Linked DNA regions of Prochlorococcus marinus str. MIT 0912. The main gene of each other region encodes a partner of the protein of the gene in region 2 in a complex. Links are inferred from orthologs where the notes say so. Each region holds a gene or a part of one and is shown on either strand. Other genes may lie near its edges.

Evidence for each region.
Region 1: the proteins of O5640_RS10000 (region 2) and lpdA are in contact, whole or in part, in a crystal structure (PDB 1EBD), measured with the Geobacillus stearothermophilus proteins. The link is inferred for Prochlorococcus marinus str. MIT 0912 from one-to-one orthologs. Residues at the interface, in WP_033016211.1 of Geobacillus stearothermophilus: Ile130, Ala131, Met132, Pro133, Arg136, Arg140, Glu141, Asn155, Arg157; in WP_049624544.1 of Geobacillus stearothermophilus: Pro340, Ser341, Asp344, Tyr345, Arg403, Asp406, Val408, Glu431, Ala432, Gly433, Asp438.

What each region holds. Positions count from the first base shown.
Region 1 is NZ_CP114783.1:826,856-842,674, forward strand. The notes cover bases 10,260-13,258. They hold lpdA (dihydrolipoyl dehydrogenase), read right to left. Parts: upstream 12,481-13,258; coding sequence 11,038-12,480; downstream 10,260-11,037. Other genes in these bases: O5640_RS05135 (TrmH family RNA methyltransferase), read right to left, coding at 12,477-13,258. Outside these bases: O5640_RS05080 (IMS domain-containing protein), read right to left, coding at 1-1,847; pdhA (pyruvate dehydrogenase (acetyl-transferring) E1 component subunit alpha), read left to right, coding at 1,962-3,038; O5640_RS05090 (RpoD/SigA family RNA polymerase sigma factor), read right to left, coding at 3,057-3,998; O5640_RS05095 (NAD(P)H-hydrate dehydratase), read right to left, coding at 4,158-5,672; tRNA 2-thiouridine(34) synthase MnmA, read left to right, coding at 5,749-6,963; O5640_RS05105 (apolipoprotein N-acyltransferase), read right to left, coding at 6,960-8,438; O5640_RS05110 (FKBP-type peptidyl-prolyl cis-trans isomerase), read left to right, coding at 8,602-9,156; sodN (superoxide dismutase, Ni), read left to right, coding at 9,231-9,722; sodX (nickel-type superoxide dismutase maturation protease), read left to right, coding at 9,697-10,074; more of O5640_RS05135, read right to left, coding at 13,259-13,313; murA (UDP-N-acetylglucosamine 1-carboxyvinyltransferase), read left to right, coding at 13,557-14,933; O5640_RS05150 (aspartate aminotransferase family protein), read left to right, coding at 15,063-15,819. UniProt on the Escherichia coli protein: Lipoamide dehydrogenase is a component of the glycine cleavage system as well as of the alpha-ketoacid dehydrogenase complexes.
Region 2 is NZ_CP114783.1:1,741,181-1,756,916, reverse strand. The notes cover bases 6,241-9,156. They hold O5640_RS10000 (dihydrolipoamide acetyltransferase family protein), read right to left. Parts: upstream 8,426-9,156; coding sequence 7,055-8,425; downstream 6,241-7,054. Other genes in these bases: O5640_RS09990 (AMP-binding protein), read right to left, coding at 9,131-9,156; O5640_RS09995 (YlqD family protein), read right to left, coding at 8,616-9,050; queA (tRNA preQ1(34) S-adenosylmethionine ribosyltransferase-isomerase QueA), read right to left, coding at 6,241-7,001. In the rest of the region: O5640_RS10040 (UDP-N-acetylmuramoyl-L-alanyl-D-glutamate--2,6-diaminopimelate ligase), read right to left, coding at 1-623; O5640_RS10035 (glutaredoxin family protein), read right to left, coding at 836-1,147; membrane protein insertion efficiency factor YidD, read right to left, coding at 1,144-1,383; rpsD (30S ribosomal protein S4), read left to right, coding at 1,474-2,082; O5640_RS10020 (trans-sulfuration enzyme family protein), read left to right, coding at 2,187-3,356; O5640_RS10015 (PLP-dependent transferase), read left to right, coding at 3,353-4,819; cysK (cysteine synthase A), read left to right, coding at 4,908-5,894; more of queA, read right to left, coding at 5,886-6,240; more of O5640_RS09990, read right to left, coding at 9,157-11,104; lipoyl(octanoyl) transferase LipB, read right to left, coding at 11,140-11,874; hpf (ribosome hibernation-promoting factor, HPF/YfiA family), read left to right, coding at 11,857-12,441; deoC (deoxyribose-phosphate aldolase), read left to right, coding at 12,456-13,139; DNA repair protein RecO, read left to right, coding at 13,139-13,939; O5640_RS09965 (glycosyltransferase family 4 protein), read left to right, coding at 14,064-15,338; proC (pyrroline-5-carboxylate reductase), read right to left, coding at 15,229-15,736.

The DNA.
Region 1 (15,819 bases), 910 kb from region 2 along the record:
ATCTGTTTTTGTCCTAACAATTTATCTTTCTTTCTCTGTTCAATAACTCTATTAAACAGTGAGGGTCTAGCAACAGTGGAAAGAAATTGACTTTCTGAACCATTTAAAATATCAGCTTTACCTGCTAGCCATGATTCAACAAGAGATTTAATTTCTTGATTTGAGGGGGCTAGTGAAGTAAGAGGAATTAATTGACTTAAATCTAATGATTCTTCACTATTAACTATTTCACTTGACCCATTATCTTTATTTTTATTATCATCGGGTTTAGCAAATTTAGACTCAGATATATTATTTAGATCATTATTTGCTGATGGTTTTCTCTGTGTAAGGATTCCAAAGCTTATTCCAAAAATAAATAACAAAATAAATGCTAAAGAACTTGTATAAATAGGTCGTTTTAATATGAAAGATTTAAAATCTGAATGTTTAATCAATTCAATTGTTGAATCATATTTTGCAATTAACTTTTTAACTAAACCAGGTATTAAGAAACCTTCTTTACGTTGTAATAGTGATTTAAAAGACTTTTCTTTCAATATTTCATCCAAAGCCCCACCTGGCATTGGCAAGTCAGCTTGTTCCTCTGGGCTTTTTGAAAAATCATTCTCAATTTGTTGTTCAGGAGCTAATGAAGATAAGAATGAAAATCCCGCTTTTGCAATTCCTAAAGCTCCTTTTGTTTCCAATTGCTCTACATAAATTTGTACTTCTTTACTATCGAACCAATCATCAAGATTTACCGTTTGAAATTCAATATCCCTAAAACCTACTAAAACATCTTTTTTTAACCAATTTCTACAGTAGTCACAAAGAGCACCCAAAGTCTCACCTGGATAATTATCTAACCAGTCTTTTAATTTCTCATCAGAACTACTTCTGAAACGAGACTCTGCTTGATTTACATCCCCTAGCAAAAGATCTAGGCATCCAATTAATGGCATTGGGTCAAAACCATTAACATTGATATTCCTAAGATATTTACGAGCTTCTTGCAAGAGTTCTGGTTTCCTGTAAGAAAAGCCAGAAGCTATCAAGGAAAAAGCGGCAAGGAAACCAGCATCTTCCGAACCCCTTCTAAACCAATTTACGTAAATTTTTGACTGTTCTTTTGCAGTTAAAAATTTTCTAATCTGTAGAAAGAATAACTCAAAATCATTTTGATTTAATCCTGCTATTTTTTCTGAATTTCTTTTTCCTTCGAGTCCGCCTCTTTTGTTCACAAAGTCTTCTAAAAGAATCAAACCTTCCTGATGAGATTTATCGTCTTCTTTCTCTCTACTTAATAAATCAAGAATTCTGTATGGAAGTAAAGTCTTTAAATCACTTTCAAGGGTCTTTCTTTCTTCAACAAGCTTTCCCATCCTTTGCAATAACTGTATACCTTCCTGAAGCAAATCAGCTCCTGAAGCGTACCTTCTGCAAGCCTGTTCCTCAATAGAAGCGTCTCTACAAGATAAAGCTGCTATGAGTGTTAAATCCGATTCTCTACCACTTCCCAAGGCTGGAGCTTGTGGAGGTTGCAATGCTTTTTTTGCAAGTTTAAAAGCTTGAAACGAAGAATTTGATTCCCACAAGAGAAGTAAGCCAGCAACTTCTCTATTTGAAGATAGTTCAAGCCCCGAGGAACCCTCAATAAGAGCAAGTTCGTAGGATTGTCGTTCGGCAGGATTGGATAAAAGATCAGCAGAAAGTCTTAGCAACTCAGATCTCTGAGCTAAAACCTCATAAGTAAAGCCTTGCTTGGGAGGACGATCTAGCCTTAGCTGAAAAGCCCTGAGGACTTCTTCAGCATTTGCAGAAGGGCTAACCCCCAATAAGCGAAAATGATCAATAGGTAATTCCAATCGCTACTAGGTAATCAGAAAAAAAGCTCTAGGCATCGTAAGGGGTTTTATCCATTTTGCATCCATTGACGCTTAAAGTCTAAAAAGGATTGATAAGTGAATATGAACGAAGTCATGTCTCACAACCAGGACGAAACCAGGCAAAACCCTATGCAGCAAAGGGAACACGCTGACAGACTAAGCAATCTTGGTAACACGAAACCAGCTCAAATCAACAGAGAAATTGGTTTAAATCTTTTCAAAGATATGACTTTAGGAAGACGTTTTGAAGATAAATGCGCTGAAATGTATTACAGAGGGAAGATGTTTGGGTTTGTTCATCTTTACAACGGGCAAGAAGCAATAAGTACAGGTGTTATTGGAGCAATGAAACGCAAACATGACTGGTTTTGCAGCACCTATAGAGATCATGTTCATGCTTTAAGTGCTGGAGTGCCAGCAAAAGAGGTTATGAGCGAGCTATTTGGTAAAGAGACAGGCTGCAGTAAAGGTAGAGGTGGATCTATGCACCTTTTTTCAAAAGAACATCATCTGCTTGGAGGTTATGCATTTATTGGTGAAGGTATTCCAGTTGCCCTTGGGGCAGCATTTAGCAGCAAATACAAAAGGGAGGCTCTTAAAGAAGATAGTGATTCTGTAACTGCAGCATTTTTTGGAGATGGTACTTGCAATATAGGTCAGTTTTATGAATGTTTAAATATGGCCCAGCTATGGAAATTACCCATCATATTTGTAGTTGAAAATAATAAATGGGCAATTGGAATGGCCCATGACAGAGCAACCAGTGAGACTGAAATATGGAGAAAAGCCTCAGCATTTGGCATGCCTGGAGAAGAAATTGATGGTATGGACGTTTTAGCAGTTAGAGGAGCCACTCAAAGAGCCTTAGAGCGAGCGAGAGCTGGAGAAGGGCCAACTTTAATAGAGTGCCTCACTTACAGATTCAGAGGCCATTCTTTGGCTGATCCAGATGAACTTAGATCAGAGAAAGAGAAGGATTTCTGGGCTAAAAGAGATCCAATTAAAAAGCTAAAAAATGATTTAACTAGCTCTGGATTAATCTCTGATGAAGAATTAAAAAATATTGAGAAAGAAATAGATCTTGAAGTTAACGATGCTGTTGAATTTGCTCTAAACGCTCCAGAGCCTGACCCTAGTGAGTTAACTAAATATATTTGGGCGGAAAACTAAAACTATAGTAGCTAAATTTCAAATTCCACTTGGAAGTTTTCTCGTGAGATTTCTCAATTTTCTTAAAGCTTTTAACTCAACTTGCCTAACCCTCTCACGTGTAACCTGCAACAATCTGCCTATCTCTGCGAGAGTATGTCTTTCATTACCTTCTAAGCCAAACCTAAGCCTAATAACGTGCTGCTCTTGTTCGCTTAGATGGCTGAGCCACCTTCCAAGTTGCTCTTGATGAATTTTTTGTTCAACTTTATCAAGTGGTTCTTCTCCCGAGCCGTCAGCTATTAGATCACCTAAAAAGCTACGGCCCTCATCACCATTAACAGGTGCATCAAGACTGCTTGTAGTAAGAGCTTGTCTCAAAATCGAATCAAGTTCTTCTAACTCAATTTCCATTGCCTCAGCTATTTCAATTCGGCTAGGCATTGCACCAAGCTTATGAGCTAAATCTAAGCTGACTTTTCTAATGGTCGCCAATCTCTCACTTAAATGAACAGGTAATCGAATTGTTCTTGACTGACAAGCAATAGCTCTAGTCATGCTTTGCCTTATCCACCAAAAGGCATAAGTAGAAAACTTATATCCACGAGTAGGGTCAAATTTTTCGACCGCTCTTTCTAATCCAAGAGAACCTTCCTGAACTAAATCTAAAAGTTCAAGACCTTTGCCCTGATATTTCTTCGCAACACTCACAACCAATCGAAGATTGGCTTTCATCATTCTTTCCTTTGCCCTTCTTCCAATTCGAATCAATCTTTTTTGATGAGAAGTAAATTCTTTGCTCTGCTCTTTAATCTGACCGTCTTCAGTGAGACTCATAAGAGTTTGAACCTGATTACCAAGTTCAATTTCCTCAGCAGGAGTTAAAAGAGGAACTCTTCCTATGGAAGAAAGGTACCAACTAATTGGATCACTGCTGCGTCGTTTTTGAGATTCAGCAGGCTTGGGTGCAGATGAAACCATTGTTTCTTGACCCCGTTACTTCAAAGTGATAAGACTTTCCTACATAAATTGCAAAAAGGCCCTGGGTTTCAAGAAGGCTTCAGATTCTGTTGACGATTAGTTAACAAATGACACCAAATTGGCGGTTTAAGGCCCTGTAAATGTTTGTTTCAAAACATTTCAAGAGCTTTCCTTTTTTATTAATTCAGCAAGAAAAGTGCAAATAGCACTTGCAGTGCTCCCTCTTGAGCAAGATGCTCCTGCATATGCATGCATCAATGCTGATGCCGCAAGCAAATTAGTATCCAATCGCTTAGCACTTGCTAGCCCAGAGGCTCCCATCCCCGAAACGAAACCAGCCAAAACATCGCCAAGTCCAGTTCTTGCAACACTTGAATTGACTTGTCCTATTTGCCAGCTTTTCCCTTGTGGATCACAAATGACACTATGAGCACATTTCAATAAGACCGAAGAACCGCATATCCTTGCAGCTTCAATTCCAGCCTTCAATGGATTCGAGCAATCAATTAAAGGAAATAACCTTTTAAATTCACCAAGATGAGGGGTAAGCCAAGTAGGACCTTCTCTATCGTTTAGCCATTTCCAACCTATCGAAGTTAGCGACAGACGATTTATTGCATCAGCATCAAGAACAAGTAATCCTTTGAAATCCTTTAAGTCAGATCCAAAACAATCTTTTTCTTCTGCAATCCCTAATCCAGGCCCAAGCAAAATCGAGTCATACTTATTTAAATCAACATCATTGAAAACTTTGGAAAAATCTGAAGAACCGTTCTGAAAAGTATTTAGATCTCCAAGCAATAAGACTTCAGGGTGAGTAGCCCAAAGCCCAGATGAAACTGAATTTGGCAATATAGCGCTAACACTACCTGCTCCACTTGCTAAAGCTCCATTCAAAGCAAGCGATGATGCTCCTTTATATTTCTCACTTCCTGCAATCACGAGAACTCTTCCTCTCTGGTATTTACTCTTACTTTTACTTGGCATAGGCCAAACAAAAGTAGACAAATCTGAAAAAGAAATCCTTAGAGGCTGGGTTTCAGGCAAATCATCTAAGATCTTATCCGGAATCCCGATATCTACTCTCTCTAAACTACCTACATAATCAATAGCTGAATCTTGAATTAACCCAGACTTAAATAGTCCCAAAGACAATGTGTGGCTGGCTTTACATGAAGTATTTGATATTATATTTCCATTATCTGAGTCCAATCCTGCGGGGACATCAATACTAATCAATTTATCAGGACTAAATGTCTTCTTCGAATTCAATAAATAAACTATTTCTTCAGAAATAATTCTTGATTGTCCTAATCCAAATAATGCCTCAATCCATAATAAATTCGAATTCGCATCTGGTTTACGCTCCAAGTTTTCAATCCCAATCTGCATTGCATAATCGAAATGTTTTTGTGTTAATTCTTTTTTTAATGGGAATGGACTCCAAATAGAGATATTTACTCCTGCAATATAAAGTTCTCTTGCGACAACGAGTCCATCGCCTCCGTTGTGACCTGGCCCCACTAAAACTATGGCACCATTTTCAATCAATCCTTGTCTGTCTAATATCCATGAAGAGATACCAATCCCTACTTTTTCCATAAGAGCTTCAACAGGCATACCCATAGAAAACATTTGTTTTTCTATGTTTTTCATCTGTTCTGAAGAAACCATCAAATGCTCCGAATCAGATTGAGGCCAATTCAAAATCAAAAAGAAACCAATCAACTATGAATAAAAGCTACTATCAATGCCCATGAATGTGGAAACAAGAGAAACAAAAAAAGTTTTAAATCATTTGACTTCAGAAGAAACAGTCGAGAAAACATTAAAAAGACTGCAAACATTTTCTGGAAATCATTCGGTTGTAGTAGGGCTTTCCGGAGGGGTAGATAGCTCCTTAACGGCGGCTCTTCTCTGTGAAGCTGGCTGGGATGTAGTGGGATTAACCTTGTGGCTAATGAAAGGGAAAGGTTCTTGCTGTTCTGATGGATTAATTGATGCTTCAGGGATATGCGATCAACTTGGAATCAAACATCACATAGTTGATTCGAAAGAAATCTTTCAAAAAGAAATCATCAATAATGTCGTCAAAGGATATGAGGAGGGAATCACCCCTTTGCCCTGCTCGCGCTGCAACAAATCAGTCAAATTCTCAGAAATGCTCAAATGGGTTAAAGAAAATAAAAATATCGAGAAGATCGCTACTGGGCATTACGCAAGAATTAGATACTCAAACGAATCTTTCAATAAAAATGATCTTCCGAGTGATGGAATAAAAAGACATAAGCTTTTAAGAGGTAAAGATCTCAATAAAGATCAAAGCTATTTTTTATATGATCTTCCTCAAGAAATTTTAGGAAAAACAATTTTCCCTCTGGGAGAATTAACTAAAGAGACAACACGAATCGAAGCTTTTAAGCATTCATTAAAAACTGCCAAAAAGCCAGAAAGTCAAGACCTTTGTCTTGCTGAACATTACGGATCAATGAATGCTTTTATTGATAAGTATCTACCCAAAAAGGAAGGAGAAATTGTCCTTAAAAACGGGAAAGTCATAGGATCCCATAATGGAATTCAGCATTTCACAATAGGACAACGAAAGGGATTAGGTATTGCATGGGAAGTTCCTCTACATGTTGTTGAAATTGATGCCTCTTTAAACAAAGTAATTGTTGCTCCAAGAGAAGATTCTGGTAAGTCAGAGTGTGTTGTCAAAGATATAAATTGGGTATCAATTGAAGCACCTCAAAAACCAATAGAAGTTGAGGTCCAAATCAGATACAGAAGCAAAGCAGTGAAAGCAAAGTTAATACCAATTATTGACAGTAATAAAAAAAATTATTGTTATAAATGTCATATTCATTTTGAAGAAGATCAATTTTCAATTACTCCTGGACAAGCAGCAGTATTTTACAAGGGTGATTATGTATTAGGAGGAGGAATTATTTCGAAAAATTCTTAATATACATCATACTTACGTGATCGTAAAACGCCTATTAAACTTATAAAAATAACTGAAATCAAAGGCAAGTCAGAGTTTAATGTATATAATGTTTTCTTTCCGTTTAATTCCAGGTCAACGAGTTTAACAAGTTCTTTATTTGGTTTAAGTAGGGTATCAATTCTTCCATTACTTTTAATCAAAGATGTTGGTCCAGTATTAGAGACAGCTATTAAATTTTTCGATGTTTCAATACTCCTTAATTGAGCAATAGATAAAAATTGTCTTTGCAAAGACATAGGATAAGGATCTAAATTTGCAATGACTAAAATCCATTTAGCTCCTTGATTTACTGCTTTAGCTATAGCTTTTCCATTACTCAATTCATAACAAATAGCACCTGCGAAAGAGGGACCCTCCCAATCAAGAAGTCTTGATGGATTCCCACTTTCAATTCCACCTACTGCAGAAAGGCCATTTTTCATAAAGTTAGGCAATGCAGGAATCCATTCGCCCAGAGGGACTAATCTAGATTTGTCCAATACATCCGAAAAAGACTCATCACCTGGATTAAAAACCAATATTGAACTTCGTAGAGAACCATTTATTTTCCTGAAACCTCCAGAAAGAAATTTCACAGGAAAATCTCGAATCTTTGTTCTATCCAAAGGCAACGTTCCCTCTGGAGAGATTAAAAAAGATGCATTCATTTCAACAGCATCAGTTAATGCTCTATCTACTTTTGAAGGCAAAGCATTAATTTCTTCCTGACTAAATTTTTGTCTTATTGGAATATTTGTTTGCCACATCGCAACCTGTTCTGCCGAATCAGTTGGAGAATCCAACAACAAGATAAATCCAATTAAATGAGCTAAAGAAAAATACGCAACGCCAAGAATAATCAATTTCTTGAGTTTTTTTCTAGATTGAAAAGCAACTGAAAGCTGCCATATCCACCATCCAGCTAAAAGATGTATAGAGGCCAAGCCGCCCGAACCTATCCATCTTGCTAATCCTGCCAAATATCTATCTTGTGGTAATAAACTTGGCCCTACACCTATCCAAAACAAAGGGCCTCTAGATAGGATTTCTTCGGTTAGCCCCCATATTGTTGATAATAAGACGGCATAAATAAACTTATTTTCTAATTTAGAAAACTGCAGTCTTCCAGGAGCCAAAAAACCACTTAAAGCTGACCAACTAAAAACCAGAGTCCCTCCAAAGGCTCCACACAAAAGCCATATAAGGATGGTAATAGGCAAGCTTAAACTTGAGTCTATCCCTACCCAACTTAGTGGATGCAAAGATAGCAACCACTTATGACTCCATAAAATAGCCATCGCACCCCAACAAAAGCCTCCCCATGGATTCTTACTAGCAGGCCAAAGCAAAGATAGTCCCAAAAGCATGAATACATAATTGCCTTCACCAAGGGAGATTCCGGCTAAAGCACCACCAGCAAAAGCTTTAATAAAAAGAGAATAGATATTATTCATAAATCTAATTTAATAAAATATACACCAACAAAATTCATACTCTCTGGTTAGTTATCTTTTAAATAGGTGTAATTTGGGTATTAATCTGTAAGAATATTTCCGACTACTTAATATTGCTGTGAGAGAAATCTTAATTAGCTTTTCTGTTTGCCTTAGCTGCTTGATGATTGCAGTGATCAGCCAAATCATCTCACCAACTCCAACAAATGCCTTACAAATTGACCAAGCAATCCAAGCGGATGTAAGGCAATCCACAAAAACCAGCGAATCTGTAACTAATCCATTTGAATTAGACCCAGAAGACCCAAATCCATCACTTTTTACTATGGCTTCAGATAAAACCAGTGCAAGTAACTCTCCTCTCGGAGGAGCTGAGATAGGAGCATCTCAAGTAACTTCAAGTGGGCTGAAAATCACTGAATTAGTTTTAGGTGATGGTCAAGAAGCCACCCCAGGAACAAGTGTCTCAGTAAATTACAAGGGTACTCTTGATGATGGGAAAGAATTTGACAGCAGTTATGAAAGAGGTCCTTTTGAATTTTCTTTAGGTGCAGGGATGGTGATAAAGGGTTGGGATGAGGGAGTCGCAGGGATGAAAGTTGGAGGTAAAAGAAAATTAGTCATCCCACCAGAATTAGGGTATGGCAGCAGAGGGATAGGTCCAATCCCCCCTAATTCAGTTTTAACTTTTGAAGTGGAATTATTAGCTGTTAAGTGAATTTCTTAAATTATTCAGAAAGCTCTAGAAAAAGTTATGGCGTTTGTTGACAAACGCCATTAATGTAAAAAAAAATGTTCACAAATTATTTTCAGATGTTGAGCGAAACACTTACATCAATCTTTAACCAGCTTCCAGCAAAATCTGTTCACGCACACTGTGACGGACCTTGCGGTGTATATGACCCTGCTTCTGCAAGAGTTGCGGCAGAGGCAGTTTTATCTATGACGAAAAAACTTATTGCTCTAGCTCCAGCTGGTAACGATCAGGCTTCTATTTCAGCTTATAACAACACTTTTTCTCGCTTCGTTGCGATTAAAGAAGAAGAATCACAAAAGGCCAAAAAAGAACTTCTAATCCTCTGGACTGATTACTTCAAGCCTGAACACTTAGCTACATATCCAGATCTTCATGACACTTTTTGGAAAGCAGCAAAACTTTGTAGTGCATGCAAGGTAAATATTGATCAAACCAAAGCAGAAGAATTATTAGCAGCTGTGCAAAAGATTCACTCTATGTTTTGGTCTTCAAAAGGTAGAAGTGATAACTGGATTACAGCAAGCTGATAAAAGTCTTTTCCGCAAGCCAGACTTATTTACTTTATTTACTTTAATAATCGGATACCGACAACATTTACGTGTTGTCGGTACCTCTATGGAAAGAACTCTTAAAGAGGGAGATTTAGTAACATATAAAAAGTTAAACAAAAAAAATATTGACTTAGAAATTGGCGATATCGTTGTTGCCTCTCATCCAAAAACAAAAAACAAGTTAATAATTAAAAGAATTCATTGGATTTATCAAAACAAATATGATTTAAGAGGAGACAATTCCCTAGCAAGCACAGACAGTCGAGTATTAGGTTTAATTGAATTAGATTTAATCATTGGAAAAGTAGACAAAATTTTCTCTAAATAGATTCAAGAGATTGGTATAGATCTTTTCCTTAATTCATAACTTACCAATTAATTTTTTAACTCCACCTAATATATCTTCCTGTGACATAAGAGATTCGCCAACTAAAACAGCATCAGCCCCATAACTCTTTACTAAATCCAAATCCTCACGAGTAAATAAACCTGACTCGCTTACTAAAGTAATATAATTTTCCTTGATTTGGTTAGCATAATTCTTAGCCAACTTCTTTGTAACTTCAAGATCAGTTTTAAAACTCTTTAAATTTCTATTATTAATACCTATTAAATTAAATACATTAATATTTAATACTCTTTCAAGTTCTTCTGAGTCATGAACCTCTACTAATATTGTCAGTCCCAAATGTTCAGCGACCTTAGATAAGTACTTTAAATCAGAATCAGTCAGGATTGCGGCTATCAAAAGTGCAGCATCAGCGCCAGCAGCTCTTGCTTGGTAAAGCTGATAAGGATAAAGAATAAAATCCTTGCAGAGGATTGGGATTGTGATTTCCTTTTTAACTTCAACTAAGACATCAAAACCACCTTGGAAAAATTTTTTATCTGTTAAGACTGATACGCAGTTAGCACCTCCTTCTTGATACATTCTACCTATCATTCTCGCATCAAACTCCTCTCTAATTATTCCTCTACTTGGACTAGCTTTTTTTATTTCTGAAATTAGTGCTGGTTTCGATGTACTATTTCTTAATGCATCTATAAAATTTTTTGTTTTTGGTAAGTCATTGATCTTTTTTTTAAATCTTCAAGCGAAACTTTTTTTCTTGCAATCTCCACTTCTAGATGTTTTTCCCAAACAATTTCCTCCAAAATATTTTTAGGTTTTGAATCTGGGTGAGGGATTGCATACTCTAAATTAGCTACTTTTATACTTGGGTTAGGAGGTCTTCTTCTGATTTCCATAATTTAAATAATTAATGATCTATAAAAATAAAATTTAATTTAACTACTTCCTTATTTGTAAAGATGCCTGTTTATAGGCAACCTCTACAACTTCGCTTAATGTTGGATGAGTATGAACTTCTTTTGCTAAGTCATTGACCCGTTGTCTTCTAGAAATTGCATTAGAGACCTCTTGTATAAGATCAGCCGCATGTATTCCATAAATATGAGCACCAAGGACCTCTCCCGTCTCTTTATTAAAAATCAATTTCATAATTCCATCACTTTCTAATTCAGCCAAGGCCTTAGAATTGGCTTTAAAATAACTTCTAACAACTCCAAGTTCAAAGCCTTCTCTTTTCGCAAGATCCTTTGCTTCTTCTTCCGAAAGTCCAACAGAACTTATCTCTGGGTGAGTAAAAGTTGCTGCAGGAATACTTCTGTAGTCAATTTCTATTGCTTTTCCTAAAATATTTTCTACAGCTATACTCCCTTGCGCTGCAGCAGTATGGGCCAACATCAACTTACCCGTAACATCTCCCACTGCCCATAAATTAGAAACTGGTTTTTCATTTACCAATACTCTCATCTGATCATCAATTGGAATAAAACCTCTCGTTGTTTCAACTCCAACTGATTGTAGATTTAGATTTTTAGTCGACGGTACTCGACCAGTTGCAACCAGAACAGCGTCGACTTGTAACTCCTCAATCACTTCCCTACTCTTTGCATCTGTAAGCTCGACCTCGACTGGACAACCTGGCTTAACTTTAGTAGCGAACACTCCGGCTCGAGTTTCAATATCTCTTTTATCAATTAGGTTTCTTGAAGCAATTTTCGTAATATCTGGATCAAAAGTAGGCATTACTTTTTCAAGAGCTTCAATCATGGTTACCTCACAACCTAAGGCTGTATAAATATCAGCGAATTCCAAACCGATATAGCCACTACCAATTATTGCAATCCATCTGGGCAACCATTCTAAATTAATAGCCTCATCACTTGTAAAAACAGTTCGTCCATCAATTTCAATTCCACGCGGTACAAAAGGGTCTGAGCCTGTAGCCAAGATAATATCTCTAGCAGAAAAAATTCTATCCACCCCATTAGTTTCTCTTAATCCAACCTTTTGATTACCTTCTAAACGTCCTTCTCCTCTAAGTATCTCAACTCCGGATCTTTCCAATGTTTTAGTTAGATTTTTTCGAATTGTCTCAACTAAGCTTTTTGCATGTTCCGCAATTTTCTTACGTTCAAATCTAACCGGAGCGGAATGTATCCCAAATTCAGCAAGATGAGAAACATTTGCAAGCTCACGAACTTTACCGCTGGCGGCTAGTAATGCTTTAGAGGGGACACAGCCTCTGTTGACACAGGTTCCACCCATATCTCTTGATTCGATAATCGCCACTTTCAAGCCAGCCTCGGCGGCATGTTTAGCGGCATCAAAACCTCCATATCCAGCTCCGACAACAATTAAGTCAAAGTCAAAAGAAATTTCACTCACGGTTTTTTTTGGATACCCTTAACCATTTTTACTCTTTGTCGCTCCAACAAGAGAGGAACTGCAGCAGATGCCACATTTAGTGAATCAACTAATGAGTTATGAGGCAACGTAACAAAGTCTGTACAACACGCTTCAATTGAAGGATGAACGCCTGAGCCTTCATTACCAAGAACCAATACAGTAGGGAGATCCCAGTCTAATTCCCAATAAGGTTTCACTTTGTTATCAGTAATTTTATTCGGTGAAATTGTTCCTACTACTTGGTAATTATCATTAATTGCAATATTGAGTTTTGAAACAAGCATTTCAATACTTGAAGAAGATGAATCTCCAATCCGTTCAAAAGGTAAATGAAGAACTGAGCCAGCTGAGGATCTTAAAACCTTTTGATTTAGGGGATCTGCTCCAGAAGCTAACCACATAACTTCATATTCACCAGCAAGGGCTGATCGAAATAAATTTCCCAAATTGCCAGGATCTTGAATCCTATCTAAAGCTAAAATGTGTTTTGGGGCTATTCCCGGTTTTGGTAACCCTGTAATTGGGAATATCGCTGCGACACCATCAGGTGTAACAGTTGACAAAGATGCCTCTAAAACGTTTTGAGTTACTAAGGTTAATAAACATCTGGAAGCTATTTTTTTTAAGGTCTCTTGATTCTCATCACTCCATTCGGGAGTTGCAATAACTTCTATTGGCAAACAGTTTGTTTTCAGAGATTCTTCTAACAAATGAGAACCCTCAAGCAAAAGAGAGGAACGCTCTTCACGTCCAGTTTTTTTCAAAAGAGACCTTAATTTTTTGACCAAAGGGTTTCTTTTACTTGTAATCAATGGCGAATAAGAATAATTAATTGTCCAACCTCAAATTATTTAATTGTTGAAAAATCAGAAAGGTTTCTTGGCTTAAAATAACCACTGATATCCTTATTAAAATTAATAAAAACCATCTTAAAATTTTTATTCAAACTTTCAACATTATCAATATTTAATTTGAACCCATCAATTTTCAATAAGGTTGACTGGACTATTTTAAATCCACTTGGCATTATGGCTGGGTAAGCAGTTCGCTCCAATATGAGTAGTGTGGCGACAATTAAAAGGAATGTTATTCCGCCACATCTGGAGGTAATAGGAAGGCATCCGCTTAGTGGAGTTTTAAAAGTTAGTGGGGCAAAAAATTCTTCACTAGTTTTAATGGCTGCTGCTCTTCTTACAAAAGAAAAACTCCTCATTAAAAATGTCCCACAACTTACGGACATTGAAGTCATGTCAGAAATTCTCCGTAATTTGGGAGCAAAATTAACTAAAACAAATAATTCTATAGAGATTAATTCAGAGTCCATTCATAACGCTGAATTACCCTATCAACTCGTCCATAGCTTGAGAGCAAGTTTTTTCTGTGTGGGGCCCTTACTCACAAGACTTGGGAAAGCAAAAATCCCTTTACCTGGTGGTTGCAATATTGGAGCAAGACCTGTTGATGAACATATCAATGGGCTAAAAGCATTAGGAGCAGAAGTAGAAGTTAGGAATGGTGTTGTAAAAGCTCAAATTTCAAACAAAGAAAAACGATTATTTGGAGCAAACATCACTCTTAAATATCCCAGCGTTGGGGCTACGGAAACCATCTTGATGGCTTCTTGCTTAGCCTTAGGCAAAACAACAATATCTAATCCCGCAAGAGAACCAGAGATTCATGATCTTGCGAAAATGCTTAATGCGATGGGAGCGAAGGTTTATGGAGCTGGAACAAAAAGAATCACAATCATAGGAGTTGAATCCTTAGGGGGGACTTCTCATTGTGTTATCCCCGATAGAATCGAAGCAGGCACTTTCCTTATTGCGGCGGCCATAACAAGATCGCCGCTTATTGTTGGTCCATTAATCCCAAATCATTTGAGCGCTGTTATTTCAAAACTACAAGAATGTGGCTGCTCAATATCTCATCATGGGAATCATCATTTAAAAATTATTCCAAGAGAAATTTCAGGAGTCGACATAACCACTAGTCCATACCCTGGTTTTCCAACTGATCTTCAAGCTCCATTTATGTCACTTATGGCCACAGCAAAAGGTTCAAGCAAAATCAAAGAAAAAGTTTTTGAGAAAAGAATGCAGCATGTTTTGGAGTTAAATAAAATGGGCGCCTGTATTTATCTAGAAAACAATACTGCTTATATAAAAGGAGTAAAAGAACTTGTAGGTTCAAATGTAAGGGGAGGAGATTTACGTTCTTCTGCTGCAATTATCCTTGCATGTCTCTCTGCCAAAGGAAATAGTATTTTTACGGGCCTCGAACACTTAGATAGAGGATATGAAAAACTAGAAGAAAAATTAACTAATGCAGGTTCAATTATTTCTAGAAAATTTGATCAAACAATATCTCAAAGTTCTTTCTCTAACAAAATAATTAGTGAAGACAATATTGATACTCAAAAAAATGCAGCTTAGTTTCATATTTTTGCTAGTTTTGACATAAAATAAACATATGGGAGCGTGGTGGAATTGGTAGACGCACCGCACTCAAAATGCGGCACCTTCGGGTTTGTCGGTTCAAGTCCGACCGCTCCCACTTCATTGATGAAAACTTACAATCGTTTTCCCCTAGACCTTATTAGGGGTAAAGGGTCATGGGTGTGGGACACAAAAGGACAGAAATATCTTGATGCTGTCGCTGGCATTGCAACTTGTTCATTAGGCCACAGTGATAAAGCATTAATCAAATCCTTATCAAAACAATTAAAAAGACTTCAACATGTATCTAACCTTTATGGGATACCAGAGCAAGAAGAACTAGCTCAATGGTTAACTTCACAAAGTTTTGCTAAGAGTGTATTTTTTTGCAATAGCGGTGCTGAAGCAAATGAAGCTGCAATTAAATTGGCAAGAAAATATGGGCATATTGAACGTAATATCGACAATCCAGTCATTCTTTGCTCAAAGGAAAGCTTTCACGGAAGAACACTCGCAACTGTAAGTGCGACAGGCCAACCTAAATACCACAAGGGTTTCGAGCCAATGGTTCAGGGATTTCAGTTTTTTTCTTTTAACGACAGTGAATCTTTTGAAAATCTATTTGATGATTTAGAAAAAACAGGTCCACAAATTGCAGCTGTATTTATTGAACCCATACAAGGTGAAGGGGGAATAAATATTGGAAAAAAATCATTTTTTGAGCTCTTAAGAAAGAAATGTACCCACAGCAATGTTTTATTGATATTTGACGAAGTCCAAACTGGAATGGGAAGAACAGGTACCCTTTGGGGATATGAACAACTAGGTATTGAACCTGATGTTTTCACACTAGCCAAAGGGCTTGGTGGAGGTCATGCCATTG
Region 2 (15,736 bases):
AGATTTGTAAATATTGCCCCACTAAAGTCGCAACCAGCAACTCTATTCTGAGATAACGCATGTGAACTTACTTCCATTGCTGCATATTCGACTCCTGCCTGAACAGCTTTTCTAAGTTGTTCCTGCAAAGGGACAGCAAAAGTAGTTGTATATTTTGCCGTTTCCTCATGGTTAGGCCATCGATTAATTAATGTTCCAAATAAGGCGGATGAATGGCCAAGCGAAGCAGACAAAAATTCAATTAAAAATGATGTAGTCGTTTTACCATTAGTACCAGTGACACCTATCAAACAGATCTCACTAGATGGTTTACCCCAAAAGTCTGCAGCTAATTTGCCCATAAATAGTGAGACAGGATCCGGAATAATAATTACAGGATCTTCATTAGTTGGTGGATTTAGAAGAGAGGCATTTTTACTAATAATGGCCGCACAAGCACCTTTCTCCATTGCTTTTGCCCAGTAAGTCCCTCCATCAACTTTTTCACCATCTAAACCTAAAAACAAATCACCTTTTTCAATTTCTCTAGAATCACATGAAAGATTTTTTATTTCTGGATTCGCTAATCCTGAAGGGACTTGAAGATCAATGGCTTTCAATAAATTGTGTAGATAACGCGACAAAGCAAACCTCTGATGATGAAAAATCAATAAAGGATCATTTCAAGTATGAAAGACCTGCATGATGTTCACTACAAAACAAATCTACTTACGATTCAATAATTAGAAAGAAATTTAATCTTCTTTATAAAAGAGTCTTGGTTACTAAAAAAATAAATTATATTTTCCTATTTAAATCATAAAGTAATTTCATAAAAGAGAAATTGATTATTTTCTTAAGCTGTTTTGTACAAAATATTCAAATTCTTTTGTATCCAAGATAAAAGCATGTCTTCCTTTAAGCGTGGAGAAACACGAGGTAATTCAATCTTTTTTAATAATCTAGCTGAGTCAAGAACCATTACTGGAACTTCATTTGTATACTTCATTTGAATATCTAAAGAGACTCTATTGCTATCTATATCGACAATTGAAAGTACAATAGAAGGTTTTAAATTTCTTAGACATATATTAGACAATTTTTCTTCAAGTGTTTGACACAAACAGCACCCTTGACGTGAATATAAAATCAATACCTCTGAGTTCATTTTTCGGGAACAGGGTCACAGCCACATGGGGTAAAAGGATGACATTTGCTTAACCTTTTCAAAGTCAGCCAACCACCTTTCCAAGGGCCATGCTTATTAACGGCTTCTATCCCATAAGCACTGCAACTAGGGATAAAGCGACAACTCGGACCAAACAATGGGGAAATCCACTTTTGATAAAAAGAAATTAAACCAACAAAAACAAATGCAATGGCTTTATTGATCTTTGTAAGCATCTTTAGATAGAATAAATAACTGGTGAATAAGGGCCAATGGATTTAGTTCCAGATTACCCTCGCCAGCAAACATTTCCAATTTAAGTCCTTATGTCTAGATACCGCGGACCTCGATTGAGGATCACGCGACGCTTGGGAGACCTACCTGGTCTCACCCGGAAGGCCGCTAAAAGGTCTCATCCCCCTGGTCAGCACGGCCAAGCCCGTCGCAAGCGCTCTGAATACGCGATCCGACTCGAAGAAAAGCAAAAACTTCGATTCAACTATGGTATTTCTGAACGCCAGCTTGTTCGCTATGTAAAGAAAGCTCGTGCTCAGGAAGGTTCCACAGGAACAAATCTCTTAAAGCTTTTAGAAAATAGGCTTGATAATGTTTGTTTTAGACTTGGATTTGGACCTACCATCCCAGGTGCAAGGCAGCTAGTAAACCATGGGCATGTAACTGTTAATGGCAGGACAACTGACATTGCAAGTTACCAATGCAAGGCTGGAGATGTTATTGCCATAAGAGATAACAAGGCTAGCAAGCAATTGGCTCAAGCCAACTTAGAGTTCCCTGGTCTTGCGAATGTTCCTCCACACCTTGAGCTTGATAAAACCAAACTCTCGGCCAAGATATCTGCAAAGACAGATAGGGAATGGGTTGCTATAGAAATTAATGAATTGTTAGTTGTTGAGTATTACTCAAGGAAGGTATAGAGCTACACATAGCTTCTTTCTTATTAAATTTATATATGGAGCCCCTTTTTTTAGGGGCTTTTTAGTTGTTTTTCTATAGCCTATAGAAAAACAACTAAAAAGATATGGGATCAGTAAAAAGGAAAAAGGAGTTCAGCACTGGAGTAAACACAAGAGTCATTCATCCCAAAGAAAATTTTTCTGAAGAGACTGGATCAATAATGCCTCCAATCTTCCCAACATCAACGTTCATTCATGGCAATGAGGGTGGCTTTGACTACACTCGTTCAGGAAATCCAAATTTCCGAATCCTTGAATCAGTTTTGTCAGATCTGGAAGAATGCCAGTTCGCAAGTGTGTTTAGTTCTGGAGTAGCTGCAATTACAGCAATAGTCTCCTCACTTAAGGCTGGAGACTTAATCATTTGTGAGGAGAACCTTTATGGATGTACGGTGAGATTATTTGAACAAGTTTTTAATCGTTTTGGATTAAAAACTAAATGGATAGACTTTACCAAGCCCAATTTTCAAGAAGTCATTTCAAATCACAAACCCGCGATGATTTGGATCGAAAGTCCGACCAACCCACTCCTTAAAATTATTGATATTGAAGGGATTTGTCACTTCTCAAATAAAATGCAAATACCTGTTGTTGTAGACAATACTTTTGCAACACCTCTATTACAAAGACCTCTAAAACTTGGCGCGACCTTATCTTTAACTAGCACGACCAAGTATATCAATGGTCACTCAGACGCACTTGGAGGTGCGGTATGTACCGAGAGTACCGTATGGAAAGACAAGTTGGATTTCGCCCAAAAAGCTCTTGGTTTAAATCCTTCTCCTTTTGATTGCTGGCTTATTACTAGGGGGATAAAAACTCTTCCACTTCGATTAGAAAGACAAATAAATAATGCATCTAAAATAGCCAATCAATTAGCCAACAATCCAGTAATAAAATCAGTTCGATATCCCTTCAGAAGCGATCATCCACAATGTAAATTAGCACAAAGGCAAATGACTCTTGGAGGAGCAATTGTTACTGCCACTGTTAATGCAACTCAAGCCCAAACTTATTCATTTTGCAAAAGTCTTCATTACTTCAAGATGGCAGAAAGTCTCGGAGGAATTGAAAGCCTTGTTTGCCACCCAGCAACAATGACACACGCATCAGTTTCCAAAGAAACCAAATTAAAGATCGGAATTACTGATTCACTTATCCGATTTTCCGTAGGATGTGAAGATATTGAGGACTTGAGTGCTGACTTAAATCAAGCCTTGGGAAACATCTCTTGACTGAAAGAAATTTACTAAATGATCCTTGCTGGAGTGCTAAAGATTTAGGAGAGCCTCTACCGAATAGGCCACATGCCGTATCTGTTGCTTTACCTAGATGGGAAGATGTAATCGCCTACGAAGAGAAGGTTCCAGCCTGTATTGATTCATTAAAAGCAATTTATCCTAGATTTGGGTTTAACCCTTTTGTTGCTGAGGTGGCTCGTAAATCACTTGAATTTCATGGTGAATCACAGCAAAGCAGTTGGCCCTATCCCAATAGAGCTTCTGCTTTGAGTGCTCAAACATATTGTCATCGAAAATATTCTGATTGTTCTTCAAAAATAAAAGATTTTCTTGGGATTTCATGTCTAATTGTTGATCAAAAAAGTACTCCTTCAGCAAAAGCCTACTGGCAACATACTGGTCTTGGATTATCATCACGTGAAGCTGCCATTGCCCTTGGGAGAGAGAACTCACCCTCCATTTCAGATAGCCATTCAGCTAGAGGTGAACTGCTTAATCGCTTAGCAAATATATATAATTGTGATTGCACTTTAATACAACTACATCGCTCAGGCATGGCGGCCTTAACGACTATTCTTACTGCGATAAAGTATATTAAAGGAAATAATTCGACACTTCAAATAGGCTTTCCATATGTTGATGTGCTTAAACTCCCTCAAATTATTTTCCAAGGAAGCGATCTCATTATAAAAACAAAATTAAATCATATAAAAGAAGAGCTGGATAAAAAAAATCCAGCTGCATTAATCATAGAAATACCAAGCAACCCGTTATTGCAATGTGTTGACCTAATATCTATTTCAAAATTAGCTCAAGATAAAAATATCCCAATTATCGTTGACGATACTATTGGTTCATCTCTAAATGTTCATCTAACTCCTTATGCAGATGTTGTTTTTAGTTCACTTACAAAAAGTTTTGCTGGAAGAGGGGATATTCTTGCTGGCAGCTCTGTCATAAGTCCTTATTCCAAGTGGAAAAAAGAATTAGCAGAGATAATTCCTAAAGTTGCATTATCTACCTTATCTGATTCAGATACTATCGAGTTGGAGAAAACCAGTCGAGACGTTGAGGATCGCTTGAAAAGGTTAAATCTATCTTGCTTAAGGCTGAAAGAAAAATTAGAAACAAAAAAAGAAATTTCAAAGGTTTTACATCCCCAATATTGTAAAAATTTTAATTCGCTACTGAAGAAAGGAGGAGGTTATGGATGTCTATTATCGTTTGAACTTAAAGGTGGGATTGAAGAATCAAAAAGAGTTTATGATTCATTAAGAGTAAACAAAGGACCAAGTTTAGGTACAAATTTTACATTGGTTTGCCCATATGTTCAGTTAGCTCACTTTAAAGAATTGAAATGGGCGGAAAGTTGTGGAGTCTCGGAACACTTATTAAGAGTGTCAGTAGGGTTAGAAAATGAAGATGAATTATGGTCAAGATTTAATTCAGTAATATAAAAAAATCACTAATAAAGATTATCTAAATAACCAATCACCGAGATTTTTATATAGATTTAGAATATTAGTTAATTAAGTCATTTAAAAAATGTCCAGAATCTATGAAGACAATAGTTTTGCTATTGGTCATACACCATTAGTGAAGCTTAATTCGATTACAAAAAACGCAAAAGCAACAGTACTTGCAAAGATAGAAGGCCGTAACCCTGCCTACAGCGTCAAATGCAGAATTGGAGCGAATATGATCTGGGACGCTGAGAAGAAAGGTTTACTCAACAAAGATAAAGTCATTATTGAACCAACATCTGGAAATACTGGAATAGCCCTTGCTTATACTGCTGCTGCTCGAGGTTACAAATTAATCCTCACGATGCCTGAGTCCATGTCAATTGAACGTCGGAGGATGATGGCTGTTCTTGGTGCCGAATTAATACTTACGGAAGCAGCCAAAGGAATGCCTGGTGCAATAGCAAAAGCGAAGGAAATAGCAGATAGCGATCCTCAAAAATATTTCATGCCAGGACAATTTGATAATCCAGCTAATCCAGAAATACATTTCAAAACAACGGGTCCTGAAATCTGGGATGATACCGATGGTCAAATTGATGTTTTAGTCTCTGGCGTCGGGACAGGTGGAACAATCACAGGTGTTTCTCGTTTCATAAAGCAAGAAAAAAATCATTCATTATTATCTGTTGCCGTTGAGCCCACTCATAGCCCAGTAATAACACAAACTCTAAATGGAGAAGAAGTAAAACCCGGTCCTCACAAAATCCAAGGGATTGGAGCTGGGTTTATCCCAAAAAATCTTGACTTATCAGTAGTCGATAAAGTTGAGCAAGTCTCTAATGATGAGTCTATTGCGATGGCATTACGTTTGGCACAAGAAGAAGGTCTACTAGTTGGGATCTCATGTGGTGCCGCTGCAGCTGTGGCTTTAAGACTGGCCGAAAAAGAAGAGTTCTCAGGGAAGACAATCGTTGTAGTTCTACCTGATCTTGCCGAAAGATATATCTCATCCGTAATGTTTGAGAATGTTCCTACAGGCGTTATTAAAGAACCATCATTAGCTTGAATTTTGAGTTTGTATGACTGACTCCGGTGTTATCAACATCGCGTCTCCATAAGAGAAAAATCGATATTTGTTAGAGATAGCATGTTTATAAAGTTTCAACATACGTTTTCGACCAATTAGAGCGCTAACTAAAAGCAATAGGGAACTTTTAGGTAGGTGGAAGTTAGTGAGTAATCCATCAATAACGGAAAATTTAAATCCTGGTTTAATTACTAAATTCACTTTACCCTCATACGGCTTCAAAGTACCTCTTCCTGAAAGGTAAGCAGCTTCAAGGGCTCTCACACTTGTAGTGCCAACGGCAAAGACTTTTCCCCCTTCGTCCTTACAATTAGTTATCACTTTTGTGGTCTCTTCAGAGACCTCTATCCACTCACTATGTAAATGTAACTGAGATAAGTCTTCTTTATCTAATGGTCTAAAAGTTCCTAAGCCGACATGCAAAGTAATTTGTGCAATTCTAATGCCTGTGATTTTTAAAATCTCTATAAGTTCATCACTTAAATGTAAGCCCGCTGTGGGAGCAGCTATTGCTCCTGGCTTCGAGGCAAATCTAGTCTGATATCTTTCCTCATGCCCACTAGATTTATCCTTATCTATATAGGGAGGCAATGGGACTTCTCCACATAAATCAAGTAAATTTTCCATTTCGATCCAATTAGTAAACTCATTAGGAAATTGAATAATTCTTCCGCCTGTAATCTCGTCTTTATCAATAACCTTTAAACATAAAGAATCATTTGAAGACCTATCCAACCATAATTGATCACCTCTTCTCATACGTCTAGCAGGGCGACCTAAACAAATCCATTGGCCATTCCCCTTTGGTTCCATTAGCAACAGTTCACCTAAACCTCCTCCTGATAATCGAATTTTCAATCTTGCCTTAATCACCCGCGTATTATTGACAACCAAAAGGTCACCCTTCTTCAAAATTTCCTTAATGTCCCATACCTTTGCATGCACAAGATTTAAAGGCTCATCGATCCCATCTTTTACAATCATCAGTTTCGCATCATGCCTACTCTCGATAGGTGATTGAGCAATTAAGTCATTTGGTAAATCATAGTTATAGGAGCTTAAAAGATTATCTTTTTGGTCTAACACATCAAATCAGATTAAAATAAGAAAAAATCACTTGTGGTTCCACTAATTAAATCTCAAGATGAGAGACTATGAGAGTTCTTTTCGATTAAGTAAGCCAAATCCTTCAGGAACAATGCTCCATCAGCCCCATAGATCACTCTATGATCAGCGGTAAGATTTACCTGCATCTGTTTTTTGATTGAAATCGAGCCATCTTTAGAAGCAACCACTTTAGGCAAGGAAGCTCCAACCGCTAAAATTGCTCCAGTCCCTGGGGGCAGAATTGCATCAAAACGATCAACACCAAACATACCTAGATTAGAGAGTGTAAATGTACCACTGCTATATTCTTGAGGTTCTAATTGCTTATTCCTCGCACGCTTAACAAGATCCGCCCATTGAAGGGATAAATCAGCAAGGCTGGTCTTGTCAGCATTTTGCAACACTGGAGTTATCAACCCTCCATCCTCCATTGCGACTGCAACGGCTACATTTATTTGTGAAGGATATGCTATCCCCTCAGAACTAAAAGCTGCATTCACCTGGGGGTGCCTAGCGAGGCTTAAACCAACCGCTTTAGCAAGTAAAGCGGTCATAGTTACTCCATTAGGTTTAACTTGTTTATAAAAATCATCCAATTCATCAGTAAGAATTGAATATCCGACTCTGAAACAAGGTGTATTTAAGCTTTCCTCCATGTTCCGGTTTACAGCTTGTTGAAGAGTGTTGAATGCAATTGTTTCCCCTCTAGATCCAAAACTTTTCCCTGGAGCAGGTGGCTTACCAGAGTCAACAGATTTTTTTTCTATGCGAGGCACGTCAGAAACGATTTTCGCTGGAGCATTACTTTCTGCAATCCAAGGAACGCTTATGGGTTGCCCTTTTGCACTTTGAACATCTTCAGCTTGTATTCGTCCATGAGGTCCTGAGCCCCTAACAGTTGCCAAATCCACTCCCATTTGAGAAGCAAGTTTTTTAGCTCTTGGGGAAGCGACTATTCGACCATCATTTAAAAACTGATCCTGATTTACAGAGGATTCTGAAACAAGAGGTGCAGGAGATGCCTTTGTAACTACTGTTGCTTTAGGAGAGTCAACAGAGGCTTGTTTTTCTTGAACTTGAGGCGATGAACTCTCTTTTTCTTGATTACTTGATTGCGGGGAAGGAGAAGGTGCATTTGCTTGAGCCGCAGCGATCTCATCTTCTGTCTCAACGATCAATCCGATTGTCTCTCCAACAGGTGCAGAGCTGCCTGCAGGCATCACAATCGAAGCAAGAAAGCCATCTTGGAAAGACTCAACATCCATATCAGCTTTGTCTGACTCAACAACTAAAACTGACTCACCTCTTTCAACTTTATCTCCAGGTTTTTTTAGCCACTCAACTATTTTGCCCTCAGTCATAGTTGAACTTAAAGCAGGCATAAAGATGTCATGAGTGGCCATAATTTGTTCCTATTTCCTTTATGGAGAGTTTTTGGCAAGGCTTCAAAAATTTCTATCTAGAAGCTTTGCAAGTATCAATACATACCAATGTTAGTTCTACATGAGTGTCCTTACAACGATAGTTTTTTTTATGTGGATTTCTTCTTAATATCAAAAATTATTTTTGGACTAATTGTAGTTCAACCAAATTTCAATCTTGATCAATTGCCTCTACTACGCCATCTCTGACCAAAATACTCACACCCATTTTACTGACTAAGTTATCACCAACTTTTAAATCACAAAAGCTGTCAATTTGTCCTTGCTCGACGATTTGTTCCATCTCCAACTCACGAACTTGAGATTGCTGTGACAGAAGATTTCTTTTTTGTTCTTCAAATTCCGATCTCTTTGAAGCAACTTGGTTCTGAACTTGGGCGACTTGCTCTTGAACTCTTGGGTCAAGGGGATTAGAGCTCTGACGTCTAATACCATCAACAATTTGTTGTCCTTCTTTTTCTAATTCACCAAGTTGCTGATCTATTGCTGATATTGCATTACTTAATTCTCGCTCAGCCTCCTCTTTCCATGAAGGTGTTACAACTGCTCTTACAGTTATTGAACGTTTTATAGAAATTGAGTCCACCTGATCAATCAATAATAGTTCGACTCATAGAGTCTCAGTAAAAGACTGTATTGGTCAATTTAATTGGCCAAACAAACAAATTACAAACCATATATTTCATTTATAAGTTTCAAATCACGTTGGATAATTTTTTCACGTTTTTGCTTAAGAGTTTGCGTTAACAAGCCATTCTCTATTGTAAATGGCTCTACCAAGGCAATTGAAAATAATCTCTCTTCTCTTCTAGATCCCAGACGATTTGCCAGTGCTTGATTCATTTCCAATTTTAGAGATTGTCTTAATTCATAATTTTCAGGAGATATTCCAAGAACAACTTTTGAATTCACACCCCTTTCGGCAAGCCATTCTTTTACGTTATCAATTCTTGGAACAATCAAAGCAGCAAGATATTTTTGATCTTGCCCCAACAGCAAAGCCTGCTCTATCAATGGACTAGCAATCAAACATTCCTCCAAAGGTCCAGGCTCAATATTTTCTCCACTACTTAGCACAATCGTATCTTTTGCTCTTCCCGTCAGGATTAAGGATCCATCAGAAAGCAACATCCCTAAATCTCCAGTATTAAACCAGCCGGTTGCATCTAAAACCTTCTTCGATTCAGATCGTTTCCCTAAATAACCAGACATTATTTGAGGACCACGCGCAAGAACCAAACCTTTTTGACGCAGTTTTTTTATTTGGAATGTTTCAGGATCTACTATTTTTATCTCAGTCTCTGGTAAAGGTTGACCTGCACCTCCACGTATATTTCTCCAAGGCCTTCTACATGTAAGGACTGGACTAGTTTCTGTTAAGCCATAACCAACTAATAATTCAACACCTAAAGCTTCAAAGAAAGAATCAATATGCGGAGCAATTGCACCTCCACCACTAATTGGGAATCTCAATCTTCCTCCACAAATCTTGGTAAGAATTTTTGGCCACAAATAAATAGAAGAAATTCTATGAATTGGGTACCGCATCAGAATCTCTATGAAAGAGACAATTTGTTCAAAACTAGAAACACTCTCAATAGTTAAAAAATAAAGTTTTCTTCGAGCCAATTTATATGCCTTACTATTAGAAATCGCACTTTTTATCAAGGTCTTTCTCAGTCTCGGCATTTTATCAACAGCATCCTCAAACCCTAACTTTATTGACTCCCAAAGTCTTGGAACTGTTGCCATTACTATTGGCTTAACCATTGGCAAATCTTCCTTAAGATGCCTAATTGATGTATATGTTTGAGTACAACCACAAGAAAAAAAATAATATTCTGCACTACGTTCATATGAATGCCAAATTGGTAAGACACTTAATACAGGCGCACCCGGAGAAGGGTTCGCTACGCAAGCAAGAGACCTGATTTGATGTAATAAATTAGAATGTGTTAGTGGAACTCCTTTAGGTTTACCAGTCGTTCCAGAAGTATATAAAATGGTTGCTATTCTTTTTGGTTGCCTATCAATTATTTTCTCCTGTTTACTTACATTTTCTATATTCAATCCTTTCTTCAAAAAACTCTCCCATTCAAAAACGCCTTCACAAGCTTTACCCTCAAGTTGAAGAACAAATTTCAAACTATTGATTTGATCATCATTAAGCGAAAGTCTTTCCCATACATCGGAGTTTTGAACAATCAATCCAACCGCATTTGAGTCTTCAAGAATATATCTAAGTTCACTTGGTGGAGCAGTCGCACCTCTAACAGAGTCTGTTGCACCTATTCGCATAAGACCTTGATCGGCGATGAGCCATCTAGGACTATTTTCGGCAAAAAGAGCGACCACCTCATCAGGTTCTACTCCGACCTGAGAAAAAGCAGAGGCTGCCATAGAAATATTTTCTGCAAGTTCTTCATATGTAAAGCTTTCTGGGTGGAAAGTATGTGGTGAATCAACCGCCAACACCTCCCCTAACTGAACTTTTAATAGTTCCCAAATCTCGTCAACTTGAGTGATCTTATTAAGATGAGATCTTCTATTGATTGCTTGTTCCTCTTTCCTATTAGGGATCCAAAAAGCCAAAGCATCCTCAGAAGAAAATATATTTTTTTGTGAGTTAGTTTTTGTCATAGCCAAAAAATAATTTGTTATTTTTTTAGTGATATTTAAAGAGGTTGATTTATTTTTTCCCAGTTCAATTTAAAACGTCTTTTAACAGATTCCCTTAAAAGAGGCGTAACGTCACAGACTTTGATGCCAGGTATCCAATCACTCAATTTCCCTACTTTCACTTTATCTAGTCCACAAGGAATTATCTTTTCAAAACCAATTAGGTCACAATCTACATTTAGTGAAAATCCATGCTGAGTCACCCATCTCTTGCAACCAATTCCTATTGAACCAACCTTTTTATCTTCGCACCAAACTCCTGTTAAGCCATCTACCCTCTTTCCCTCTATTCCCAACAAGTCAAGAACATCAATCAGCACTTGCTCCAATTCTCTCAAATACCAAGATAAGTCTTTTTTGTGAAGACTTAAATTTAAAACTAGGTATCCAACGATCTGCCCAGGCATGTGATGCGTAACTTCACCTCCTCTCTCAATACTAAAAACTGGCAAAGGAGAATTATTTTCTTCGAACAACAAATTTTTTTTGTCGCTACCTCTACCCATTGTGAAACAAGAAAAATGTTCAAGAAGCCATACTGCTTGGGGTGAGAACGGTTCCTCAATAAGGTTTTTTTGAAAATCCTTCTGCCAACCTAAGGCAGTCTCAAATGGCACAATATTTTTAGGTTCAAAAAGAAAAGCGGAAGAAGATTGTGCAAGTTGAGGGGTTAGATCTAAGTTGCTATTAGGCCCTGACTCAGGCGAAACAGAATGAAGCTTCTTATCCATGGACGCAATCTTGAATTAACTCCATCACTTCGTGATTACACCAAAACAAAAATTGATAAGGCAACTCACAATTTCCAAGAAATGGTGCAAGAAGCTGATGTCCACCTCTCAGTCGCTCGAAATCCTCGCGTGCCACAACAGACAGCTGAGGTGACTGTCTTTGCAAACGGAACAGTAATAAGAGCCCAAGAAAGAAGTGAGAATCTTTATGCAAGCATCGACTTAGTAGCAAATAAACTTGCACGACAATTACGTAAGTACAAAGAGCGACATAACAGTCATAATGTTCATAATAATCAGTCAACAAAATCAGTCCAAAACGAAGAAACTCAAAATCTCTCTTCTTCAGATCATTCACTCATTGAAGGCAAAGAGCCACTTCTACCTAGCCCAGGAATAAGACGCAAATATTTCGAGATGGATCCCATGAGCATTGAACAGGCAAGAGTCCAATTAGACCTGATTGATCATGACTTTTATTTATTTAGGGAAGAAGAAGGATCAGCTTTGCGAGTTATATATAAGAGAAATCAAGGAGGCTATGGCGTAATCCAAGAAAAAATTTAAATACTTAAAGTCAAATGAGTAAAAACAGCTTGGAACAAGCACATGCCAATATTTCTAATGTGATTTATCAAGCAGTTTTAAATCCTCATTTCGATCAAGAAATGCTTGTTCAAATTTGTGATGCCTCCAAGCGAAATGGTTTTGCAGGTTTATGCACAAGTCTTTCCTTTCTAGGATCTGCACGTGAGAGGTTAGGTAGCCAAAGTGCTACAAAACTAATCTCAGTAATTGCCTTTCCTTTTGGGTTTATCCCAACTTTTAATAAACTAAAAGAAGCTGAGTATGCGATCGAGAATGGAGCGGAAGAATTAGATCTTGTTCCAAATTATTTAGCCTTAAAAGAAGGAAATGTCGAACTTTTTGGTGATGAAATAAATCAAATAAGTGAACTTGGTATTCCAGTAAGAGTGATAATTGATGCAAATACACTATTAAATTCTTCAAAACTTGCTTTAGCAATAGATGCTTTAATTGATGCTGGAGCAACCGGAATTCAAATAGGTAATGGTTTTGGTCCATCTATTACCAATAATCAAACTAATCATGTTGCAAAAATTGTTAAGAATCGCTGCTCAATTAAAACTGTTGGAGGTATTAAAACTTTGGGTCAAGCAATAGAAATCATTGAAGCAGGATCAACATATATTGGGACAAGTTTTGGGTTTGAAATTGCTCAAGAACAAAAAAGAAAGGAGTAATGAATTCAAATCAAAGAATGAAAGGACTGTCTTTAAAGGTTGGTCCTCTTGGTGAAAATGACAGGCTTTTAACCATACTTAGCGAAGAAAATGGAATATCTCGTCTTGCCATACCAGGAGCAAGAAAACCCAAAAGCAGACTTGGAGCAACCTCTCCTTTTAATTTTTTAGATTTAAACATCGTTGGCAAAAAAAATCTTAGGCGAGTTACACAAATAAAGATCCTTAAGAGTTATGGGAATCTTGGCAAAAGTATCGAAACTCTTTCAGCAGCACAAGCAATTTCAGAGCTGATTTTATTTATGGTTGGAAATGAAGATCCACAAAAAGATATACTTAAACTGGTTTTAATCCATTTAGATAGATTAAATGACTTACATAAAACAGAAGTCGATTCATTAACCGCTCTAGCAATAAGCGTTCAATCGTGTATACATTTATTGGCTTTAGGAGGATATTGCTTACCACTTCAAAACTGTTGTCATTCTGGCTCAAGGCTTATACCCCCTATTGGAGAATGGAGCTGGAAGTGCAGTTTTATTCCTGAAGAAGGTTTTGCGATTGGAACAATCCCTAATGCAAGCACTGAGCTGAATCCATCTGAACTGGCTTTACTTCAAAGACTTTTACAAGAAAAATTACCTTTTCACAGTAATGGAAAATTATTGGGTCCTAAAAAAGTCTGGTTAAAACTACTTAAAATTGTTGAAACCTGGATTGAAACTCATTTACAAAGAAGAATCACATCTCTTCAAATGATGAGAGAGGTAATAATTAGTAATGATCTAAATACTAAGTAGGAGCATACATATTTTTTAAATAATTAATAGTTAAGTATCTTATTTATAAATTATTTAATTATTAACAATAGTTTGAGAAGAAATATAAGCTAGCTGCTAATTTGAAATACCGGTTTTTTAGAGTTTGACCCATATCGCCTGGCTAGGCAAAAAAACCCCTTTTTGCGGGAACGTCTGTTACGGGCTTAGCACCACTGAAGAGCTTAGAGCAAGGGGATATCAAACAAGTTTTATTCACTTTGATAACCCAATGAGAGATGGGAATAATAAAACTTCCTTACTAGCAAATGATCCTGATGTAAGTCTTCCTTATTTAATTAAATCTCAAGTTTATACAATCCCTTCTTTAAATGCTCAAAGAGAACTTAGAGAATCTCTCTCAAGACTTAAACCTGATTTAGTTCATGCGAGCCTGACTCTCTCTCCATTAGATTTTCGACTACCTGAGCTTTGTCATCAACTTAATTTACCTTTGATCGCAACTTTTCACCCTGCTTTCGATTCAAAACTCAGAAATCTTACAGCCAATACACAGCAACTTACCTATCAACTTTATGCTCCATCATTAGCTAAGTATGACAAAGTAATTGTTTTTTCAGATTTGCAAGCGGAGGTTCTTGCAAAACTAGGAGTAAAAGAGAGCCGACTAGAAGTAATCCCTAATGGAATTGACATAAAAAAATGGAAGCCTCTTAAACCAAGCAATTCTCAAAGTGAGCTTCAACTTGAACTAAGAAAAAAACTTGGTGCTGAGAGAATATTTATCTATATGGGCAGAATAGCTTCTGAAAAAAATGTTGAAGCTTTACTACGTGCATGGAGATTTGTCCAACCTAATGGATGTCGACTAGTAATAGTAGGAGATGGGCCACTAAGGCCAACACTCGAAAATCATTCAATCTTTAATAAGGAAGATAATGTGGTTTGGTGGGGATACGAAGCCGATCAAAATAAAAGAGTCGCCCTTCTGCAAATTGCCGAGGTTTTTTTACTTCCAAGTCTTGTAGAGGGATTATCGATAGCCTTGCTCGAGGCTATGGCAACAGGAACTGCATGTATCGCGACAGATGCTGGAGCAGATGGAGAAGTGCTTAAAAACGGAGCAGGGATCATACTTAACACTGAGGGGGTTACTTCTCAATTAAGGACCCTTTTACCGGTTTTGCGTGATCAACCAGTACTTACCCACGAATTAGGAAGACGTGCGCGTTTGAGAGTAGAAGAAAAATATACACTTCAACAAAACATTGACTCACTTGAAACTCTCTATGCAAACATTCTTAGATCATCTAAGTCGAAACTTCTTCGGACAATAGACGACTCTTCTGAGCTGCCAAAACAACTGCTTCAATTAAGGCGGATCTCAAGCCCGCAAGTTCAAGGTGTCGAAGAGCACTAATTGTAGTACCGGCAGGAGAAGCAACCATATCTTTTAGTTGAGCAGGGTGTATTTTTTTTTCTCTTAGCAGAGAGGCAGTGCCTGAAAGGGTTTTGTGCGCTAATTGATTCGATAAATATCGTGGTAATCCTGCGGCAACAGCCCCATCAGCCATTGCTTCAACAACTAAAGCGATATATGCAGGTCCTGAAGAAGTTAGAGCCAAAAAGGAATCAAGTTTTTGCTCCTCTAACTCGTAAATTTCACTTATGGGTTCAAAAATCTTTCTAACAACTTCCTTTTGATCAATAGTAATATCATCTGGCCAGGCCAGGCCAGTAAGTCCTTGGCCGACAAGAGAAGGGGTATTTGGCACTGCTCTAACACATGTGTGTCCAGGGAAAGCTTTATTAAGACTT